2 regions of the Nocardioides lentus genome follow, and region 2 is predicted to be linked to the other one. Evidence: riboswitches for the same ligand, from Rfam matches in the RefSeq annotation. Region 2 holds a riboswitch; the other holds the start of a gene.
The links. Region 2 has a riboswitch for thiamine pyrophosphate ahead of thiM (hydroxyethylthiazole kinase). Riboswitches for the same ligand answer to the same signal wherever they lie in the genome.
Positions count from the first base shown of each region.

Region 1 (4,882 bases), on a different contig from region 2:
GACGGTGGCGTAGCGCAGGCCGCCCAGGGTGAGCACGACCCCGAACGCGGTGGCGCAGAACAGGAACACCACGCTGCCGGCGGAGACGATCGCGGGTCGCAGCGCGGGCAGGGTCACGGTCCACCACACCTGCCACGGCGTGGCCCCCAGCGCGGCGGCGGCCTCGGCGGGCCGGGGGTCGAGCGACTCCCAGGCCGCACCGACGGCGCGGACCACCACGGCGACGTTGAAGAAGACCAGCGCGGCGACGACGGCCACCGGCGTCCCGTCGAGGCCGAGGAACCCGAGCGGCCCCGACTCCCCCAGCAGCTCGCGGAAGGCGACCCCGACGACCACGGTGGGCAGCACGAACGGCACCAGCAGCAGCGCCCGCACCACCCGACGACCCGGCAGTGCGAGCCGGTGGAGGGTCCAGGCCACCGGCAGCCCCAGCAGCAGCGAGCCGGCCGTGCCCGCGGCGCTGGTCGCGACGGTGAACCACAGGACCCGGCCGGTGCGCTCACGGGTGAGGACGTCGACCGCCCCGGAGGGGTCGAAGGTGCCGTCGGGCCACAGCCCGCGCGCCAGCATCCCGGCGACCGGCAGCACGAAGAAGACGGCCAGGACCGCGACCGGCACGACCGCGAGCGCCACCAGGCCCGGCAGGCCGCTGCGCCGGGTCATGCGGGAGCCCACCGGCGGGTCACGGGCGGGTCATCGGCTGGTGACGTCGCTCCACTCGGCGAGCCAGTCGGCGCGGTTGGCGGCGACCTCGGCCGGGTCGACCTCGAAGGGGTCGCTCGGCTGCTCGGCGAAGCGGGCCCAGTCGCGCGGCAGCTCGACGTCGTCGCGGACCGGGTAGACGTACATGCTCTCGGGGAGGGCCGCCTGGACCTCCTCGCTCAGCAGGAAGTCGACCACCTCGGCGGCGCCGGCCGGGTTCTCGGCCCCGGTGAGCACCCCGGCGTACTCGACCTGCTGGTAGCAGGTGTCGAGCAGCGCGGAGGTCGTGGTCTCGCCGTCGGCGACCGTGAAGGCGGGCGAGGAGTCGTAGGACACGACGACCGGGCGGTCACCGCCACCGCCGCCGGCGGTGAAGTCGACCTGGTAGGCGTCGGACCACCCGGAGGTGATCTTCGCGCCGTTGGCGACCAGGTCCTCCCAGTAGGTCGGCCAGTCCTCGCCGTACGCCGCGACCGTGGTGAGCAGGAACGCCAGCCCCGGGCTCGAGGTGGGCGCGCCGGGCAGCACGGTCAGGTCGGCGTACGCCGGGTCGAGCAGGTCGTCGAGGGTGGCCGGCGGCTCCTGGTCGCGCTCGGCGAACCAGGCCTCGTCGACGTTGACGCAGACGTTGCCCTCGTCGACGGGCAGCAGCCGGTCCGCCCCGTCGGCCAGCGCGAAGGCGTCCGCCCCCGCGGGCAGCTCGGCCTCGTGGGGGGCGAAGACGTCCTCCTCGAGCGCCCGGGAGGCGAAGGTGTTGTCGACGCCGAACGCGACGTCGCCGATCGGGTCGTCCTTCGTCAGCACCAGCCGGTTGGTCAGCGACCCGGCGTCACCGGCGGCGCGCTGGACCAGCTCGATCCCGGAGCGCTCCTCGAAGTCGGCGACGACGTCGTCGGGCAGCGCGAACGAGTCGTGGGTGACCAGCACGACCCGGCCCGTGCCGTCCTCGCGCTGCTCGGCGCTGGGCGCCCCGGCGTCTGTGCCGCCGTCGCCGCCCGCGAGCGAGCACCCGCCGAGCAGCAGCGACCCCGCGGCCGCCGCCGTGACGAGCGTGGTCAGGCGTGCGTGCGTCCTCATCGTGACTCCCTATCGCCGGTGCTAACCGGATCAGGTTCGGAGGGTCTGCGGCCGATCCCGCACTCTCAGCACGCCCGCGCGTGCTCCCCTGTCTTCGCCTCCCACCCTACGTCGACCACCTGCGGACCTGGGCGGAGGGCGGGCGGCCCTACGCTGGGCCGGTGCCTGCGCCGAGCCTCCGACACCAGCTGCTCGCGGAGGTGGTGCCGCGGCTGCGGCGCTCCGCCGAGGTCGTGGACGCGGAGCACGAACGCACGACCGTGCTGGCCCGCAAGGCGGCCCGGCGCCCGGGGCTGCCGACCGTGGCGACTCCCGGCTTCGCGCGGCGCTTCGCGGTCGTGACCGAGGAGGTCGACGGTGCGAGCGGGCCGTTCCCGGCGTGGTCGATCACGCCACGCGGCGTCGACCCGGTGCGCACCATCCTCTACTGCCACGGCGGCGGCTACGTCTACCCGGTGGACCCGTTCCACGTCCGGTACGCCGCCCGGCTGGGCGCCGCGACCCGCTCGCGCGTGGTCCTGCCGGGCTACCCGACGGCTCCCGAGCACACCTGGCGCGAGTCGCGCGCGGGCCTGCTCGAGCTCGCCGGACGGCTGCTCACCGGCAGCCTCCCCGTCGCGCTCGTCGGCGACTCCGCCGGCGGCGGCCTGGCGCTCGCCCTCGCGCAGACCCTGCGCGACTCCGCCCGCGACACGGGTGCCGCGACACCCGACCGGCTGCTGCTCCACGCGCCGTGGGTCGACCTGACGATGAGCTCGCCGGACACCGAGCGGATCGCGGCCGACGACCCGTGGCTGTTCCCCGGCAAGGCCCACGTCTGGGCCCGCTGGTGGGGCGGGGAGGGCGAGGACCTGGCGCGCCCCGAGCTGAGCCCGCTCTTCGGCGACCTCGACGGGCTGCCGCCGACGCTGGCGTTCTGCGGCTCGCGCGACATGGTCTCCGCCGGGTGCCGTCAGCTCGCCGACCGCGCCACGACCGCCGACTGGGACCTCGCCTACGTCGAGCGTCCCGGACTGATCCACGTCTTCGGCCTGCTGCCCGGCCTGCCCGAGGCCCGGACCGCCCTGCGGATGGCGACGGAGCACCTGCGGTGACGCGCCCCGCGCCGGGCGTCGCCGTCCTGGCCTTCGGCGACCTCGACGTCGCCACGGCGTACGAGGTGTGGCGGCTGCGCCAGGACGTGTTCGTGGTGGAGCAGGAGTGCGCCTACCCCGACCTCGACGGCCGCGACCCGGAGCCGGGCACCCGCCACGTGCTGCTCACCGGTGAGGACGGCGCGCTGGAGGGCTACCTGCGCGTGCTCGACGAGCCCGACGGCACGGCCCGGGTGGGCCGGGTGCTGCTGCGCCGCTCGGCCCGCGGCCGGGGTCTCGCCGCCGCGCTCGTCGACGCGGCGCTCGCCGAGATCGGCGAGCGGCCCTCGGTGCTCGACGCCCAGTCGCCGCTGGCGGGCTTCTACGCCGGGTTCGGCTACGCGGTCACCGGCCCCGAGTTCGTCGAGGACGGCATCCCACACCTGCCGATGCGCCGCGACCCCGCGCCCCACCCGGGCTAGTCCCCCACCCCAGGGCCCTCCGGGGCCGCCGCGGACGACGTCGTCGACGGGGACCACCCGGGAGATTCCGCGGCGGTGGGCCGGCCCGCCCCGACCCGTACGGCGAGCAGCGCGACGTCGTCCTCGTGGCCGTCGGGCAGCACCTGCGCGAGCAGGCGGTCGACGAGGTCGGCGACCGGACGGACGGCGAGCGGACCGGCGGCGGCCCGCAGCCGGTCGAGGCCCGCGTCGAGGCCCTCGCCGCGCCGCTCGACGAGGCCGTCGGTGAACAGCACGAGGGTCGCGCCCGGCCGCAGACGGCGGACCTGCTCGCGGCGCAGCCCCTCCGCCCCGAGCCCGAGCATCACCCCGCCGCCGTCGAGGAGCTCGACCGCGCCGTCGGGGTGGACCAGCAGCGCGGGCAGGTGGCCGGCACCCGACCAGCACAGCTCGCACGACCCGTCCCCGCCGGGCGCCGCGAGCCGGCAGACCAGGGCGGTCGCGCCGACGTCGAGGCGCAGCCGATCCAGGGCGGTGTCGACCCGGTCGAGGAGCGCGGCGGGCCCGAGGCCCCCGGTGACGGCGAGGCCGCGCAGGATGCTGCGGACCTGCCCCATGCCCGCGGCGGCGGCCACGTCGTGCCCGGTGACGTCGCCGACCACGAGCATGGTGGCGGGCTCCGCCGCCCCCTCGTCGGGCGGCAGCGCGAACGCGTCGTACCAGTCGCCGCCGACCCGTGCGGCGTCGCTGGCGGGTGCGTAGCGGACGACGACCTCGCCGCCGACGGGCTGCGCCGGTGCGGTGAGCAGGCTGCGCTGCAGCTCCTCGGAGGTCGTGCGGTGGTGGGAGTAGTCACGGGCGTTGCGCAGCGCGACGCTCGCCCGGCGGCCGACGTCGCGGGCGGCCGCGACCTCCGCCTCCGACAGCGGCGGCCGGTCGCCGCCGCGGAACAGGCTGATCGAGCCCTCGACCCGGCCCGACCCCACGATCGGGACGACGACCATCGACGTCGGCGCGAGGGTCTCCAGCGCGGCGATCGCGCGGGGCGAGCCCAGCATCCGCCGCGCGGCCGCGAGCACGTCGGCCTCGAGGGTGAAGGCACCCCGCTCGACGATCGCCGCGAGCCATCCGGGCACCGCGTCCAGGCCGTCGAAGCGGTGGCGGGCGAACTCCTCGGTCGCCGCCCAGGCGTCCGGGTCGTGGTGCCACCAGGCGACGTCGCGCAGCCCGCCCCGCGGCCCGGCGACGGTCACCACGGACCAGTCGGCCAGCGCCGGGACCGTCAGGCGCACCAGGCTGCGGACCGCCTCGGCGGGCTCGAGGGAGGCGGCCAGCGCGTCGCTCGCCGACGCCGCCAGCGCCACCAGCGCCTGCTCGTGGTCACGACCCGCGGCGGTCAGCACCCGCTGCGCCTCGTTGCGCTCGACCTCGACGGCCGCGCGCTCCAGCTCCGCGGAGACGGCCTCGGCGAGCTCCTCGACCACCATCACGTCGCGGCTGTGCCAGTCACGGGGCCGCTCGTCGTACACGCAGACCGCGCCGACGCTCTGACCGCCGGCGCCGTAGAGC
Region 1 covers NZ_BAAAMY010000004.1:171,988-176,869, reverse strand. Annotated here, with positions in the region: gene ABD158_RS07630 (ABC transporter permease) at 1-663, opposite strand, end outside; gene ABD158_RS07625 (thiamine ABC transporter substrate-binding protein) at 694-1,779, opposite strand; TPP riboswitch at 1,769-1,879, opposite strand; gene ABD158_RS07620 (alpha/beta hydrolase) at 1,941-2,873, shown strand; gene ABD158_RS07615 (GNAT family N-acetyltransferase) at 2,870-3,334, shown strand; gene ABD158_RS07610 (GAF domain-containing SpoIIE family protein phosphatase) at 3,331-4,882, opposite strand, start outside.
Region 1: linked by a shared signal. The riboswitch ahead of ABD158_RS07625 (thiamine ABC transporter substrate-binding protein) and the one ahead of thiM (hydroxyethylthiazole kinase) in region 2 are both predicted to bind thiamine pyrophosphate.

Region 2 (4,882 bases):
ACGAAGCGGACCCCGGCGTTGACGAAGAACGACATCCGGCCCACGACGGCCGGGAAGTCCTCCTCGGCCACCTGGCCGCCGTTGCGGACCTGGTCGAGCACGGCGATCGCGGTGCACATGGCGTACGCGAGCTCCTGCGTCGGTGTCGCGCCCGCCTCCTGCAGGTGGTAGCTGCAGATGTTGATCGGGTTCCACTTCGGGACCTGGTTGACCGTGTAGGCGATCACGTCGGCGATCAGCCGCAGCGAGTGCTCGGGGCCGAACACGTAGGTCCCGCGGGACAGGTACTCCTTGATGATGTCGTTCTGGGTGGTGCCGGCGAGCTGCGCCGCGACCTCCTCGGCGGTGGGCGACCCCTCGCCCCCGCCGACGCCGGCCTGCTCCTCGGCGACGACCTGGTACAGCGCCAGCAGCCACATCGCCGTGGCGTTGATCGTCATCGACGTGTTCATCGACGTGAGCGGGATGCCCTCGAAGAGCCGGCGCATCTCCCCGAGGTGGGGCACGGGCACGCCGACCTTCCCGACCTCGCCCGCGGCGAGCGGGCTGTCGGGGTCGTAGCCGGTCTGCGTCGGCAGGTCGAAGGCGACCGAGAGGCCGGTCTGGCCCTTCTCGAGGTTGCCGCGGTACAGCGCGTTGGACGCCGTCGCGGTCGAGTGGCCGGCGTACGTGCGCATCACCCAGGGGCGGTCCCGCGACGGACGGGGGGCCGTGGGCTCCGGCGTGAGCGGGCCGGACGCGGTGGGGTCTGCCATGACCGGAGGGTAGTCCCGTGGCTACTGGTAGGTAACCGGTCGAGCGGTGTGGAAAAGGCCACACGGCCCGGGCCCGGGGACCCGGCCCCGCGCACGGCGGAGCCGGGCGCTCAGGCGTCGGCGTGCGCCGGCTCGAGCTCGACCACGCGGATCAGGTGGGTCAGGTGCAGCAGCCGTCGTACGGCGGGTCCGGGCGCTCGCAGCACCACCCGGCGTCCGCGCGCCCCGGCGCGACAGCTCGCGGCGGCCAGCACCTTGAGGGCGGTCACGTCGACGCACTCGACCGCCGCGAGGTCCACCACGACGACGTCGGCGCCCGGCTCGTCGCTCCACGGGTCGGCGGTCTCCAGCAGCTCCGCCAGCGCCGTGCGCAGCCGCGCCGTGCTCCGACAGTCGACGTCGCCGGACAGCACGAGACGCCGTCCGTCCAGGTCCGTGGTCACCTCGGCCAGCATCAGATCCCCCGATCCTTCGGCCGCGTCGGACGCGACCGTCTGCTCAGGGTGACGCGTGGAGGGCCCCCGAGGTTGCATTACCCGCGGAACCGCCCGCCCGTGTCGCCGCGGCGTACGCCAGTGCGGCCGATCCCACCGCCAGCAGCGCCATGCCGACGACCCCCTCGGGGCTGAAGATGTGGCCGACGTGCACGAGGTAGGCGCCGGGCAGCAGCAGGACGCCCGGCAGCGCGGCGACCCGCATCCGTCGCACCGCGTCCGCGAGCACCAGCACGACGCAGGCCATCAGGGCGTAGGAGCCCACCTCGCCCAGCGGGGTGCCGATCCGGAACATCAGGCTCACTGCGTCGGGGCGGGGCACGTCGGGGCCCAGCTCGCGCGTCACGTAGCCCGCCCCGATGCCGCTGACGACGTCGAGCGCGGAGTAGAAGGTCATGTAGACGTAGGCGGTGAGCCGGATCGCCCACGACAGCAGGTCGGTGCGGCCCCGGACCAGCATCACCAGCGCGACGCCGACCAGCGGGAAGAACAGCAGCCCGGGCAGGTGCAGGCCGTACCAGAGACCGGAGGTCTCGTAGGACAGCGAGTGCGGGTGGAAGAGGCCGGCGACGGCGAGGCCGAGACCGGGCACGGCGAACAGCGCGGCGTACAGCAGCGGCGAGCGGCGCAGCACGGGCGTGCGGGGCAGGTCCATGCGGAGAATCTACGGGGCGCGCCCGACCGACCCGCGGCGTCGTGCCCGGGCCCTACCCTGGGCCCATGGTGAACCTGACGCGCATCTACACCCGGACCGGCGACGGCGGGCGCACCCGGCTGGTCGACATGACCGAGACGACGAAGAACGACCTGCGGCTGCACGCCTACGCCGACGTCGACGAGCTCAACGCCCAGATCGGGGTCGCCATCGAGCTCGGCGGGCTCGACGACGACGTCGTGGAGGTGCTGCGCACCGTCCAGAACGACCTCTTCGACGCCGGCGCCGACCTCGGCAACCCGGTCGTCGCCGACCCCGAGTTCCCGCCGCTGCGCGTGGAGCAGGCCTACGTCGACCGGCTCGAGGGGTGGTGCGACTCCTACAACGAGGACCTCGAGCCCCTGCGGTCCTTCATCCTTCCGGGCGGCTCGGCCGGCGCGGCCCTGCTGCACGTCGCCCGCACCGTGTGCCGGCGTGCGGAGCGCTCGGGCTGGCGTGCCCACGCCGAGCACGGCGAGGGGATGAACGTCGTCGCCATCGCCTACCTCAACCGGCTCTCGGACCTGCTGTTCATCCTCGCCCGCCACGCGAACCGCTCCGTCGGCGACGTGCTGTGGAAGCCGGGCGGCGAGCGCTGACCCGGCGCCGACGGGCGGTCACCGGCACCGGCCGGCGCTGACCCGTCGGCAGGCCGCGACCGCCCTCCCATCCCTCGCCCGGTACGGTCGGGATCGACACGGGGTGCCCCCTGCGCGGGGCTGAGATCACACCCGTCGAACCTGATCTAGCTCGTACTAGCGAAGGGATGTCCGTGGTGACGTCGTCCTCCCACCCCTCCTCCGGGTCCATCTCCCCGGCTGCCGCCCCCGGTCCCGACCCTGCTGGGGCACCCACGCCGGGCGACCTGGCGGGCGCGCTGGCGCGCCTCCGGGAGCAGGCGCCCCTGGTGCAGTGCCTGACCAACGCGGTGGTCATGCCCCTGACCGCCAACGGGCTGCTGGCGCTCGGCGCCTCCCCCGCCATGGTCGACGTGCCGCAGGAGGCGGGGCCGTTCGCCCGCGTGGCCTCCGGCGTGCTGGTCAACCTGGGGACGCCCCACGCCGCGCAGCGCGAGGCGATGCGGGAGGCCGTGACGGCCGCCGAGGAGGCCGGCACCCCCTGGGTGCTCGACCCGGTCGCGATCGGCGCGCTGCCCGTGCGCACGGCGCTGGCCGCCGAGCTGGTCGAGCGGCGGCCCGCCGTCGTCAAGGGCAACGCCTCCGAGGTGATGGCGCTCGCGGGCCTCGGCGGGGGCGGGCGCGGCACCGACAGCGCCGACGACGTGGCGGCCGCGCTGCCCGCGGCCCGCGAGCTCGCCGCGCGGACCGGCGGGGTGGTCGTGGTCACCGGTCCGGTCGACCTCGTCACCGACGGGGTGCTCGAGGTCCGCGTGCCCGGGGGCCACCCGCTGCTGACCCGCGTCACCGGCGGGGGGTGCCTCCTCGGCGCCGTCGTCGCGGCCTTCGCCGGCTCGTCGGCGCCGCTCGTGGCCGCGACCGCGGCCTGCGCCTGGTACGGCGCGGCGGCGGCCGCCGCCGGTCGACGTCCGGGGGCGGGCGGGCCGGGCTCGTTCGCGGTCGCCCTCCTCGACGAGCTGGCCGCACTCGACCCCGCCACGCCTCCGGCGGGGCTCGCGTGAGCGCCCCGGACGGGGTCTACCTCGTGACCGACGGCGCGCAGGCGGCCCGCGCCGGCCGCGACGTCGTCGAGACCGTCGTGGCCGCCGTCGCGGGCGGCGTGCGCTGGGTGCAGCTGCGCGCCAAGGACGCGGCCGACGCCGAGGTGCTGGCGCTGCTGCGAGCGGTCGGCGACGCCGTTCCCGACGACGTCCGGCTGCTCGTCAACGACCGGCTGGGTGTCGTCCTCGCCGCCCGGGAGGCGGGTGCCCGGGTGGACGGCGTGCACCTCGGGCAGGGCGACGGCTCCCCCGCACGGGCGCGGGAGGCGCTCGGCCCCGGGATGCTGGTGGGCGTCAGCGCCTCCACGCCCGACCAGCTGCGCCGGGCCGCCGCCGACGGCGCGGACCACGTCGGGATCGGCGCCGTGCACGCCACCTCGACCAAGCCCGACGCCCCGGCTCCGCTGGGTCTCGCGGGCGCGACGGCGCTGGCGGCGGTCGCCGCGGGCCACGGGCTGGCCTCGGTCGCGATCGGCGGGCTCGGTGTCGACGACCTGCCCGCGCTGCGCGCCGGCGGCTTCGACGGCGCCGCCGTCGTCTCGGCGATCTGCGCGGCGGCCGACCCCGCGCTGCAGACGCGGCGGCTCGTGCGGGCGTGGGAGCGGGCGGCGTGATCCCCCGCGTGCTCTCGATCGCCGGCACCGACCCGACGGGCGGGGCCGGGGTGCAGGCCGACCTGAAGTCGATCGCCGCCCAGGGCGGCTACGGCATGGCCGTGGTCACCGCGCTGGTCGCGCAGAACACCCGGGGTGTGCGCGCCGTCCACCGCCCCCCGGACGACTTCCTGCGGGCGCAGCTCGACGCCGTGGGCGACGACGTGGTGGTCGACGCGGTCAAGGTGGGGATGCTCGCCGACGCCGACCTGGTGCGCACCGTCCACGACTGGCTCGCGGCCCACCGGCCGCCCGTGGTCGTCGTGGACCCGGTCATGGTCGCGACCAGCGGGGACCGGCTGCTGGACGCCGAGGCCGTCGACGCGCTGCGCGAGCTGGTGCGGGGCGTCGCCGACCTGGTGACGCCCAACGTGCCCGAGCTGGCGGTCCTCGCCGGCGGCCCGCCCGCCACGGACTGGGCCGGCGTGCTGGCCCAGGCGCGCGAGGTGGCCGCGGGACTGGGGGTGCGCGTGCTCGCGAAGGGCGGCCACCTCGTGGACGACCCCGTCGTGCGCGACGCGCTCGTGGACCCCGACGGCACCGTGGTCGAGACGGTCGGCGCCCGGGTCGAGACCCCGCACACCCACGGCACCGGGTGCTCGCTGTCG
Region 2 covers NZ_BAAAMY010000014.1:154,889-159,770, forward strand. Annotated here, with positions in the region: gene ABD158_RS18070 (protein meaA) at 1-755, opposite strand, end outside; gene ABD158_RS18075 (STAS domain-containing protein) at 866-1,210, opposite strand; gene ABD158_RS18080 (hypothetical protein) at 1,254-1,904, opposite strand; gene ABD158_RS18085 (cob(I)yrinic acid a,c-diamide adenosyltransferase) at 1,970-2,542, shown strand; TPP riboswitch at 2,632-2,727, shown strand; gene thiM (hydroxyethylthiazole kinase) at 2,710-3,582, shown strand; gene thiE (thiamine phosphate synthase) at 3,579-4,235, shown strand; gene ABD158_RS18100 (bifunctional hydroxymethylpyrimidine kinase/phosphomethylpyrimidine kinase) at 4,232-4,882, shown strand, end outside.